2 regions of the Comamonas aquatica genome follow, and region 1 is predicted to be linked to the other one. Evidence: predicted binding sites of a transcription regulator. Region 1 holds the regulator's gene; the other holds the start of a gene.
What was found. Region 1 encodes sigma-54, which starts transcription at its own class of promoters, with help from an activator protein. Its sites were predicted from a motif close to TGGCANGNAANCTGCTTT; they were not measured.
Positions count from the first base shown of each region.

Region 1 (5,898 bases):
GCAACGCCGCCAGTTCTCTTTGGCCGCAGCCACCGCTGCGACCTCCATGGCCTTCGGTGCCAACACGGCTTGGGCACAGGCTGCCGCCCCCAAGGAAGGCAAGGAATACCTGCGCCTGTCGACCCCCGCCCCCACGGAAGCGGCCGCTGGCCAGATCGAGGTGGTGGAGTTCTTCTGGTACAGCTGCCCCCACTGCAACGCGTTCGAGCCCACCTTTGCAGCGTGGAAGCAGAAGGCCCCGGCCAACGTGTCCGTGCGCCGCGTGCCCGTGGCCTTCAACGCCAGCTTCGTGCCCCAGCAAAAGCTGTATTTCGCGCTGCAGGCCATGGACAACTTCGACGCCATGCACGTCAAGGTGTTCCACGCCATCCATGTGGAGCGCAACAAGCTGGCCAAGGACGAGGACATCTTCAACTGGGTCGCCAAGCAGGGCGTGGACGTGAACAAGTTCAAGGAGATCTACAACTCCTTCAACGTCGCCAGCCAGGTGCGCAAGGCCACTCAGGTGCAGCAGGCGTATGACGTGGAAGGCGTGCCCTCCATGGGCGTGGCCGGCCGCTACTACACCGACGGCCCCCGTGCCGGCAGCATGCCGAATGTGCTGCGTGTGGTCGAATACCTGGTGGAGCAAAGCCGTAAGGCCTGATCCGGCCCTGCGGCCCCCATCCCCGAGCCCGCCTTGCGCGGGCTTTTTTGTGGGCTTGGGAGGCAGGATGACTACAATGTCCAGCAAGAAACGTGCCCTGCCCATGACACCCAAACTCCTCACCTGCCTGTTGTTGACTGCCCTTGCGGGGGCTTCTGGCGTGGCGCATGCCGAGCGTGCCGACCGCGACAAGCCCATGAACATCGAAGCCGATGCCTTGCGCCACGACGAGCTCAAGCAGACCAGCGTGTTCACCGGCAATGTGGTGATGACCAAAGGCTCCATCGTGCTGCGCGGCGCGCAGCTGGACGTGCGCCAGGACGGCGAAGGCTACCAGCACGGCATGGTCAAGGCCGAAGCCGGCAAGCGCGCTTTCTTCCGCCAGAAACGCGACACGGCGCCCGGCGCCCCCGAAGAGTTTGTCGAGGGCGAGGCCGAGGTCATTGAGTACAACGGCCGCACCGACGATGTGAAGCTGATCCGCCGCGGCCAGTTGCGCCGCTACACCGGCGGCAAGCTCAGCGACGACATCATGGGCAGCGTCATTACCTACAACAACCTGACCGATGTGTTCACGGTCGACGGCGAAAAGCGCAGCAACCTGCCTTCGTCGGCACCCGCAGGCTCGGGCGGCCGCGTGCGCGCCATCCTGGCGCCCAAGTCCACGCCGGGCAGCAGCCCCGCGCCGGCACCGGCCCAGCCCTTGCAGCCGTCGGGTGGTCTGAACTCCCAAGGACAGTGATGGCAGAAGATTCTCGTGACACGCGTGCCACCAGCAAGCTGGAGGCGCGCCACCTGGCCAAGACCTATGGCAGCCGCAAGGTGGTCAAGGACGTGTCCATGACGGTGCAAAAGGGCGAGGTGGTGGGCCTGCTCGGCCCCAACGGCGCGGGCAAGACCACCTCGTTCTACATGATCGTGGGTCTGGTGCGCTGCGATGGCGGCGACATCCTGATCGACGGCCAGTCCGTGGGCAACATGCCCATCCACCAGCGCTCGCGCCTGGGGCTGTCCTACCTGCCGCAGGAAGCCTCGATCTTTCGCAAGCTGAATGTCGAGGACAACGTGCGCGCCGTGCTGGAGCTGCAGACGGATGCGGCCGGCCAGCCCCTGAGTGCCGCTGCCATCGAGCAGCAACTGACCAGCCTGCTGCAGGAGCTGCGCGTCGAGCACCTGCGCAAGTCGCCGTCGCTGGCGCTGTCCGGCGGCGAGCGCCGCCGCGTGGAGATCGCGCGCGCCCTGGCCTCCAACCCGCGCTTCATCCTGCTGGACGAGCCCTTCGCCGGCATCGATCCGATCGCCGTGATCGAGATCCAGCGCATCATCGGCTTCCTCAAGGAACGCGGCATCGGTGTGCTGATTACCGATCACAACGTGCGCGAAACACTGGGTATCTGTGACCACGCCTTCATCATCAGCGATGGCACAGTACTCGCCCAGGGCACACCCGAGGAGATCGTCGAGAACCCGGATGTGCGCCGGGTCTACCTGGGCGAGCACTTCCGCATGTAGTCTGGCCCGGCAGCGTCGGCAATCACAAGAAAGTTCGAGGGGGTACAGCGTTGAAGCCAGGTTTGTCACTGCGGGTCTCACAGCATCTGGCGCTCACGCCGCAGTTGCAGCAATCCATCCGGCTGTTGCAGCTATCCACCCTGGAGTTGTCCCAGGAAGTCGAGCAAATGCTCGACGACAACCCGTTTCTGGAGCTGGCCTCGGACGACGCCCCGCGCGAGGAGTTCGGCCTGCAGGCCGCGGACGAGCCCGCCCAGCACGAGGGCGGCTCGGTCGACGAAACACCATATTCCATAGCAGACAGCGCAGGTGCCGCAAGCGCTGAAGGCCAAAAAGACCAGGAATCCGCGGCGCCCGACAGCGACGTGCCCAGCGACTGGGAGGGCGACGGCAGCGTCGACATCGCGCACGACGACAGCGAATGGGGCGGCGACGCCCCGGCGCGCGGCAACCGCAATGACGACGAGGATGCCCCCACGGCCCTGGACCTGGCGGGCGCGCACGAGTCGCTGACCGATTTCCTGCACCAGCAGGCGCTGTCGCTGCGCCTGTCCGAGATCGACCGCTATGCGCTGCGTTTCCTGATCGAAAACCTCAACGACGATGGCTACCTCGAGGACCCGCTGCAGGCGTTGGCTGAGGGCCTGGCCGGCACCGACGATCTGGAGCAGCTGGACGAGCTGGTGCACCGCTTCACCGTGGCCCTGCGCCTGCTGCAGTCGCTGGAGCCCGTGGGCGTGGGCGCCCGCGACCTGGCCGAATGCCTGCGCCTGCAGCTGCTGCACCTGCACCGCGAGGATCCGCAGGACGAGATGCTGGGGGTGGCGCTGCAGGTCTGCGCCCAGCCGCTGGAAATGCTGGCGCGGCGCGATGTGCGCAAGCTGATGCAGGCCTGCGGCCTGCCCGAGGCCAAGGTGCGCGCCGCGCTGGGCGTCATCGCTCGGCTGGAGCCCAAGCCGGGGCGGCGCTTCACCGATGTCGAGCGCCACATCATCGTGCCCGACGTGATCGTCAAGAAAACAGCGCGCAAGGGGGGGGATGGCCTGGCGCAGTTCAGCGTGCAGCTGAACCCGGACGTGATGCCGCGCCTGCGCGTGCACGACGTGTACGCCAACGCCCTGCGCAGCCACAAGGGCAGCGACGGGCACGCCGGCCTGCAGCAGCGGCTGCAGGAGGCGCGCTGGTTCATCAAGAACGTGCAGCAGCGCTTCGACACCATCCTGCGCGTGTCCAAGGCCATCGTCGACCGGCAGAAGAACTTTTTCGTGCACGGCGAGCTGGCCATGCGCCCGCTGGTGCTGCGCGACATTGCCGACGAACTGGGCCTGCACGAATCGACCATCAGCCGCGTGACCACGGCCAAGTACATGGCCACGCCGCACGGCACCTACGAGCTGAAGTTCTTCTTCGGCTCGGGCCTGGGCACGGAGACCGGGGGCAACGCCTCCAGCACGGCGGTGCGCGCGCTGATCAAGCAGTTCGTCGCGGCCGAGAGCCCGAAGAAACCGCTGTCCGACAGCCAGATCGCGGACATGCTCAAGGAGCAGGGCATCGAGTGCGCGCGCCGCACCGTGGCCAAGTACCGCGAGGCCTTGAAGATCGCCCCGGCCAACCTGCGCAAGGCGCTGTAGACGCGTTCCGGTCCGGTGGGGGCAGCCGGTGGGACAGCACCGACACAGCGGCCAATCATCAAAAAGAGAGCTGCTGGCGCTCCATACACAAAGGGTTCAGATGGAAAACCATCTGAACCCTTTTATGCAAGCGCGCGAGCAGCTCTCTTTTTAAAACCCCGCGGGCCCGCGCTGCGCGTGCCCGGCGGTGTGTCAGCGCAGGGCCAGGGCCTGCGTGGCGGGCGCGTGGTCCAGCTTGAAGCCGCCGACCACCTCGGCCAGCTGGTGCGCCTGCTGCTGCAACGACTGCGCGGCGGCGGTGGCCTGTTCGACCAGGGCGGCGTTCTGCTGCGTGCCCTGGTCCATCTGGCTGACGGCGCCGTTGATCTCGCCGATGCCGTTGCTCTGCTCCTGGCTGGCGTGGCTGATCTCCGCCACGATGGCGGTGACGCGGCGCACGCTGTCCACCACTTCCTGCATGGTGGCGCCGGCCTCCTGCACCAGGCGGCTGCCGGTGTTGACCTGGTTGACCGAGTCGTCGATCAGCTGCTTGATCTCCTTGGCCGCGGCGGCGCTGCGCTGGGCCAGGGTGCGCACCTCGCCGGCCACCACGGCAAAGCCGCGGCCCTGTTCGCCGGCGCGGGCGGCTTCCACGGCGGCGTTCAGCGCCAGGATGTTGGTCTGGAAGGCGATGCTGTCGATCACGCCGATGATGTCGACGATCTTGCGCGACGCGGCGTCGATCCCGCCCATGGTCTGCACCACCTGGCCGACCACGCTGCCGCCGTGCGAGGCGACGGAGGAGGCGCTGCTGGCCAGCTGGTTGGCCTGGCGGGCGTTCTCGGCGTTCTGCTGCACCGTGGCGGTGAGCTGCTCCATCGCCGCGGCGGTCTCCTCCAGCGAGCTGGCCTGCTGCTCGGTGCGCGAGGACAGGTCCTGGTTGCCCATGGCGATTTCCTGGCTGGCCAGGCGCACCGATTCCGAGGCGGTGCGGATGCGCAGCAGCACGGCGGCGATCTTGTTCACGAAGTGGTTGAAGGCGGTGGCGATCTGTGCCAGCTCGTCCTTGCCGCTGTTGTCCAGGCGCACGGTCAGATCCCCCTCGCCCGAGGCGATGTCTTCCAGCGCATCGCGCACCATGGCCAGACGGCGCAGCTGGCGGCTGACGGCCACCGACACCAGGGCCACGGCCGCCACCAGGCACAGCGCGGTGATGGCCGCCGCCACCTGCAGCAGGTGGCGCAGCGGCGCGGTGGCCTCGGCGCGGTCGATACCGATGGCCAGCACCCAGGGTGTGCCCTCGACCTTGACGGCATACAGCATCTGCTCGGCATCACCGATGGTGACGTTCGCGCTCTGGCCTTGGCTGGTCAGCTGCTCGATCAGGGCCGGCGTCAGCGCCGGCGCGAGGGCGCTCATGGGCTTGAGCACCAGGTCCGCCTGGGCATGCGCCAGGATGTTGCCCTGGCCGTCCAGCAGGAAGGCAAAGCTCTTGGGGGTGGGCTGGATGCTGGTCACCTTGCGGGAGACCGTGTCCAGGTGCATGTCCGAGCCGACGACGGCCACGGTCTGCCCGTTGGTCACCACGGGCTCCACGAAGCTGATGGTCAGCTTGCTGGTGCTGGCGTCAACGTAGGCCGGCGTCAGCGCCGCCTTGCCTTCGCGCACCGCCTGCTGGTACCAGGGGCGCGCCGTGCCGTCGTAGTTCTCGGGCATCGGGTGGCTGAAGACATGGCGCTTGTCGGCAAACACAAAGTAGGTGTCGTCGAAGGCGCCGGCCTGTTTGGCTGCCAGCAGCGCGGGCACGGGCTCGGCCTGGGGCACGGCGGCCTTGATGGAGCTGGTGATGCGCTGCTTTTCCTTGACCCATTCGGTCAGCTCGCCGGCATAGACCTGGGTGAGCTGGTGGATGCGCTGGTCCAGGCTCTCCAGGGTGTTGCTGCGGACCAGCAGGAAGGTGGGCACTGCCAGCGCCAACAGGGACAGCGCAGTGATGGCAACACAAATGCCGATGAGGCGGGCGCGCAGACTCTGGAACATCGAGGACTCCCGAAAGGAGATGTAATAAAGTGATTCTGGCTGCTATTTCGACGGAAATTGAACTGGATCAAGCGCGATCTGCAAAGTTAC
Region 1 is NZ_CP072916.1:3,309,322-3,315,219, reverse strand. Features, by position in the region: gene KAQ61_RS15640 (thiol:disulfide interchange protein DsbA/DsbL) at 1-646, shown strand, start outside; gene lptA (lipopolysaccharide transport periplasmic protein LptA) at 750-1,388, shown strand; gene lptB (LPS export ABC transporter ATP-binding protein) at 1,388-2,158, shown strand; gene KAQ61_RS15625 (RNA polymerase factor sigma-54) at 2,209-3,789, shown strand; gene KAQ61_RS15620 (methyl-accepting chemotaxis protein) at 3,982-5,808, opposite strand.

Region 2 (5,898 bases), 430 kb from region 1:
CGTGAAAAAAGTCGAAGCGCTGCCAGCTTACAAGCTTTGGCCCCGGCCGCGAACCACGGAACGCAAGCCAGCAGCCGGTGCATTTTGCAGTGCAACACCGAAATCGTCAGACCAAGACTACACGCTTTCCCTATCGACAGCCCCGGGGCATTCCACACAATGGAACCACGGTTTCCAATCCGGAGGCCGATTGATGCCCGGTCACACGGGCTTGCTTCATGAGTGACACCTCTTTCGACTACATCGTCATCGGAGGCGGCACTGCAGGCGCCCTGCTGTGCAACCGCCTCAGCGCCGACCGCAACGTGCGCGTCCTGCTGATCGAAGCCGGCCGCAAGGACGATTACCACTGGATCCACATCCCCGTCGGCTACCTGCACTGCATCGGCAACCCCCGCACCGACTGGCTCTACCAGACCGAGGCCGACGCCGGGCTCAACGGCCGCAGCCTGCGCTACCCGCGCGGCAAGACGCTGGGCGGCTGCTCCAGCATCAACGGCATGATCTACATGCGCGGCCAGGCGCGCGACTACGACCAGTGGGCCGGGCTGACCGGCGACGACAGCTGGCGCTGGGAGCAGGTGCTGCCGGCCTTCATGAAACACGAAAGCCACTGGCGCCTGGACGAGGGCCAGCCGCCCAACCCGGCCTTCGCCAGCCTGCACGGCCACAAGGGCGAATGGCGCGTCGAGAAGCAGCGCCTGCGCTGGGACATCCTGGATGCGTTCTCCCAGGCGGCGCAACAGGCCGGCATTCCGGCCACGCAGGACTTCAACGGCGGTGACAACGAGGGCGTGGGCTATTTCGAGGTCAACCAGAAGGACGGCTGGCGCTGGAACACGGCCAAGGCCTTTCTGCGCCCCAAGTGCTATGGCCGCCCCAACTTCGAGATGTGGACCATGGCCCAGGCCACGCGCCTGGTGGTGGAGCGCCAGGCCGATGGCGCCCTGCGCTGCACCGGCGTCAAGGTCTGGACCGGCGACGAGCTGGCCCACCTGACGGCCACCGAGGAAGTGATCGTCTGCGCCGGGGCCGTCAACTCGCCGCAGTTGCTGCAGCTGTCGGGCATCGGCCCGGCCGAGGTGCTGCACCAGGCCGGCATCCCGGTCACGCTGGACCTGCCCGGCGTGGGTGCCAACCTGCAGGACCACCTGCAGATCCGCTCGGTCTACAAGGTGCGCGATGCGCTCACCCTCAACACCCTGGCGGCCAGCCCCTGGGGCAAGCTGCGCATCGGCATGGAATACCTGCTGCGCCGCACCGGCCCGATGAGCATGGCGCCCTCGCAGCTGGGCGCCTTCACGCGCAGCCGCCCCGAGCTGGAGCACCCCAACCTGCAGTACCACGTGCAACCCCTGTCGCTGGATGCGTTTGGCGAGCCGCTGCACAGCTTCCCGGCCTTCACCGCCAGCGTCTGCAACCTCAACCCCACCAGCCGTGGCACGGTGCACATCAAGAGCCCGAACTTCGAGGACGCGCCGGCGATTGCGCCCAACTACCTGAGCACCGCCCAGGACCAGCAGGTGGCGGCCGACAGCCTGCGCGTGACGCGCCGCATCGTCAGCCAGCCGGCACTGGCGCAGTATGCCCCCGAGGAATGGAAGCCCGGCACCCAGTACCAGAGCGACGAGGAGCTGATCCGCCTGGCCGGCGACATTGCCACCACCATCTTCCACCCCGTGGGCACCACCAAGATGGGCCGCGACGACGACCCCATGGCCGTGCTGGACAGCCGCCTGCGCGTGCGCGGCGTACAGGCGCTGCGCGTGGTGGACGCCGGGGCCATGCCCACCATCACCAGCGGCAACACCAACAGCCCGACGCTGATGCTGGCGGAAAAGGCCGCCGGCTGGATCCGCGCCGAACGCAAGGCGCGCGAGGGCCAGCCCCCCATGGCGGCGGCCGCCCCCGAAGCACCGGCCCAGGCGTTGACCGTGTGAACGGTCTCGCTGCCGCCGGCTGGATTAAAAAGTGAGCTACCTGCGCTGATCAAAATCCAACTTCGGCACTGAACCGCGCTGAAATCCAGATTTTCCGCGCGCAACCAGCTCCTTTTTCAGGACTCCCCCGCTAACGCAGCCCGCCGATGTAGCGCCCGGCCTCGTCGCCCGGCGGGGCCGCATCGCGCAGGCGGTGCGCCACACGCTCCACCAGCGGCACCGCCGGGGCGGGGGCCGCAGCACCGGCGTCCAGCAGGGCCGCCAGCCGGTCGGCCAGACCGGCCAGGGCGGCATCGCCGTCCTCCGCAGCGCGGGCCCGCGCCACGCGCACGATCTCGCGAGCGTACTCGTCGTTGAGCGCCATCCAGTCGGTATCGGTCACGCGGCCCGCCTTGCGCCGCAGCGCCACGTGCAGGTGGGCGGCTGCGGCCATGCGTTCGGTGTTCGCCATCGGCATCCTCCTTGTGCGGGCGGCCCAGGCCGCCGGGTGGGTCAGGCGCCCACGTGTTCGCGGTGCTCGCTGATGTCCAGGCCCTGCTGCTCGGCCTGGGCATCCACGCGCACGCCCACCAGGCGGTCGGTCAGCCACATCAGCACGCAGGTGGCGGCAAAGCTGAACGCCGCCACCGCGACCACCGCCACGGACTGCGCCAGCAGGTTGCCGCTGGCCCCGGAAATCGTGCCGCTGACCAACACCCCGGTCAGCAGCGAGCCAACGATGCCGCCGATGCCGTGCACGCCGAACACATCCAGCGAGTCATCGGCCCCCAGCCAGCGCTTGAAACCCGTGGCCCCCCAGTAGCAGACCAGCCCGGCGATGGTGCCGATCAGCAGGCCCGCGCCCATGTCCACAAAGCCCGCCGCCGGGGTCACGGCCACCAGCCCGGCCACCAGGCCCGAGCACAGACCCAGCACCGACATGCGGCGGTGCAGCAGCCATTCGCCCAGCGCCCAGCCCAGGGCGCCACCCGCGGCCGCCAGGTGCGTGACCACCATGGCCAGGGCCGCGCGCCCGTCGGCCGCCAGGGCCGAGCCGCCGTTGAAGCCGAACCAGCCCACCCACAGCAGGCAGGCGCCCAGCATGGTCCAGCCCAGGTTGTAGGGCTGGAAGGCCTCGCGCCCATAGCCCGTGCGCTTGCCCAGGTAGCAGGCGCAGGCCAGGCCCGCCGCGCCGGCGTTCACGTGCACCACGGCGCCGCCGGCAAAGTCCAGCGCGCCCATGCGCGCCAGCCAGCCGCCCGGCTCCCACACCCAGTGCGCCACGGGCACGTAGACCAGCAGGGTCCACAGCGCCATGAACAGCATCAGCGCCACAAAGCGCATGCGCTCCACCAGGGCGCCGACGATCAGGGCCGCCGTGATGATGGCGAAGGTCAGCTGGAACAGGGCGTAGGCCGCCTCGGGGATGTGCGGCGCCATGTGGCTGACCGCCAGTTGCTGCTGCGCCAGTTGGTAGTCCAGGCCCCCGAACCACAACCGCTCCAGCCCGCCAATCCAGCGCGAGGAGGGGGTGAACGCCAGCGAATAGCCCACGGCAAACCACACCACGCTGACCACACAGGCCGCGCCCAGCACCGCCGCCAGGGTGTTGAGCACATTCTTGCGGCGCACCATGCCCGCGTAGAACAGGGCCACGCCGGGCAGCGTCATCAGCAGCACCAGGGCCGTGGCCACCAGCACCCAGACCGTGTCGGCCTTGTCGATGGCCGCAAACCCCACCATCTGCTGGGCCTGCCCGGCCGCTGGCAGCAGGGCCAGCAGCGCCACGCCCGGGGCCAGACGGCCCCACCTGCTTCGCATCTCCATGTCGCTCCCCCGCAGTGTTGTTGCCGCCAGCCAAGCACAAGCCATGCCTGCACACCGGCCGCCAAACACCCACAGCGCACAGTGTCATTCGGCCGTCACACACCGCACCACCAGCTTGCGGGAAATCCCCGATGCACCAAACCAACGCAGGGTCTACAGTCCAGACCACTCTAGCGCGCACCAAGGTGCAGCAAGGAGGGCCCGAGGAGACAACTCGATCCACAACCAGACCAATATCTAAAAAGCATCCACCAATGAGATGCCTTTCCCCCAGCGCCGGCCAGACCGGCGCTTTTTATTTGTGTTTTAGCGCTCCGTGAACAGCGCACAATCAGCGCCCATCATGGAATGGATTTTTGTCTCTCTGGCTTCGGCCCTGGCCGGTTTCGTGGATGCCATCGTGGGTGGTGGCGGACTGATTCTGGTGCCCGCAATGTTTGCCGCCTTCCCGCACGCGGCCCCCGCCACCCTGTTTGGCACCAACAAGAGCGCCGCCGTCTGGGGCACAGCGATGTCGACCTGGCAGTACAGCCGGCGCATCCGCATCACCTGGCCGATGATCATCCCCGGCATCGTGGCCGCCGGGGTGGGCGCATTCAGCGGCGCCTGGGCCGTCACCCTGGTCAACCCCGACTTCCTGCGCAAGCTGCTGCCCTTCATCCTGCTGGGCGTGCTGCTCTACACCCTGGCCAAGAAGGAGCTGGGGCGCGAACACACCCCCATGCACAGCCTACGCACCACGCAGTGGCTGACGGCCGGCATCGGCCTGGTCATCGGCTTTTACGACGGCTTCTTCGGCCCGGGCACGGGCAGCTTCTTCGTCTTCCTGCTGGTGCGCCTGCTGGGCTATGACTTCCTGAACGCGTCGATCAACGCCAAGCTGATGAACGTCACCACCAACCTGGCGGCCATCGTGCTGTTCGCGCTCAAGGGCCATGTCTGGTGGCACTTTGCCGTGCCGCTGGCGATCGCCAACGTGCTGGGCAGCGTACTGGGCACCTGGATGGCGCTGCGCCACGGCGCCGGCTTTGTGCGCGTGATCTTCATCGTGGTGGTCAGCCTGCTGATCTGCAAAACCGGCTGGGACGCCTTCGGCGCCTGAGCCGGCGCGGCACATCCCCCGTCAGTGGCGAGGCCTGCCGTCTGCACGGACGCTGGCCGGCTTTTATAATGGCAGCCTGCTTCGCCTGACGAGCCGCACATTCTTGGTGCATGTGCACCACCGCTTTGCGGCGTAGCCCGGCCCACCGCTGTGATGGTCTGATGTCCTCAGACCGGCGGTCCGGCGGCTACAGCCCCCTCCTTTCTTGACCGCTGCATCGCTGTGAGCGGCGCCCCATCCGCATGGGGCCGGGGCCCTTGCCAGCGCGATGGCGCCAGGAGCACCTCTTTCATGCAACGCTTTTCCGTCATTGCCGCCGCTGCGCTGGCTCTGCTGGGCACTTCGGTGGCCCAGGCACGTCCCCTTGAAGCCATCCAGAAGGACGGCACCCTGCGTCTGGCCACCGAAGGCTACTACGCCCCCTTCGCCTACTTCGAGGGCAAGAAGCTGACCGGCTTCGAAGTCGATCTGGCCGAACACCTGGCCCAGAAGATGGGCCTGAAGTTCGAGTGGAAGACGATTTCCTTCGATGCCCTGCTGACCGGCCTGAAGCAGGACCGCTGGGACCTGGTCATCTCGTCGCACGGCATCACGCCCGAGCGCGAGAAGGCCATCACCTTCACCGCCCCGCACTACTGCTCGGGTGCGCAGGTGATCGCCCGCGACGCCAGCATCCAGGGCGCCAAGGACCTGGCCGGCAAGACCGTGTCGGCCCAGACCGGCACCACCTACCTGGACTACGTGCAAAAGAACGTGCCCGGCGTGAAGCGCGTGGTGAACTTCCCCACCAACGAAGCCGCGATGAACGCCCTGATGACCCAGCGCGCCGACGCCTGGGTGACCGAGCGCTTCCTGGCCAAGGAAATGCTGGCCAAGAACCCCAAGATCAAGTTCCACCAGGGCGAGCTGCTGTTCGTCGAGCGCATTGCCGCCGCCGTGGCCAAGGACAACCAGCCCCTGGCCGCCGCCTGGAACCAGGCCTTTGCCGCCTCCCTGAAGGACGGCAGCTACGCCAAGATCTCGCACAAGTGGTTCCAGGAAGACATTCGC
Region 2 is NZ_CP072916.1:3,736,591-3,742,488, reverse strand. Features, by position in the region: gene KAQ61_RS17520 (GMC family oxidoreductase) at 219-1,940, shown strand; gene KAQ61_RS17515 (hypothetical protein) at 2,071-2,391, opposite strand; gene KAQ61_RS17510 (ammonium transporter) at 2,433-3,740, opposite strand; gene KAQ61_RS17505 (sulfite exporter TauE/SafE family protein) at 4,090-4,848, shown strand; gene KAQ61_RS17500 (ABC transporter substrate-binding protein) at 5,140-5,898, shown strand, end outside.
Region 2: the regulator sigma-54 is predicted to act here: its motif matches at 3,778-3,795, upstream of KAQ61_RS17510 (ammonium transporter).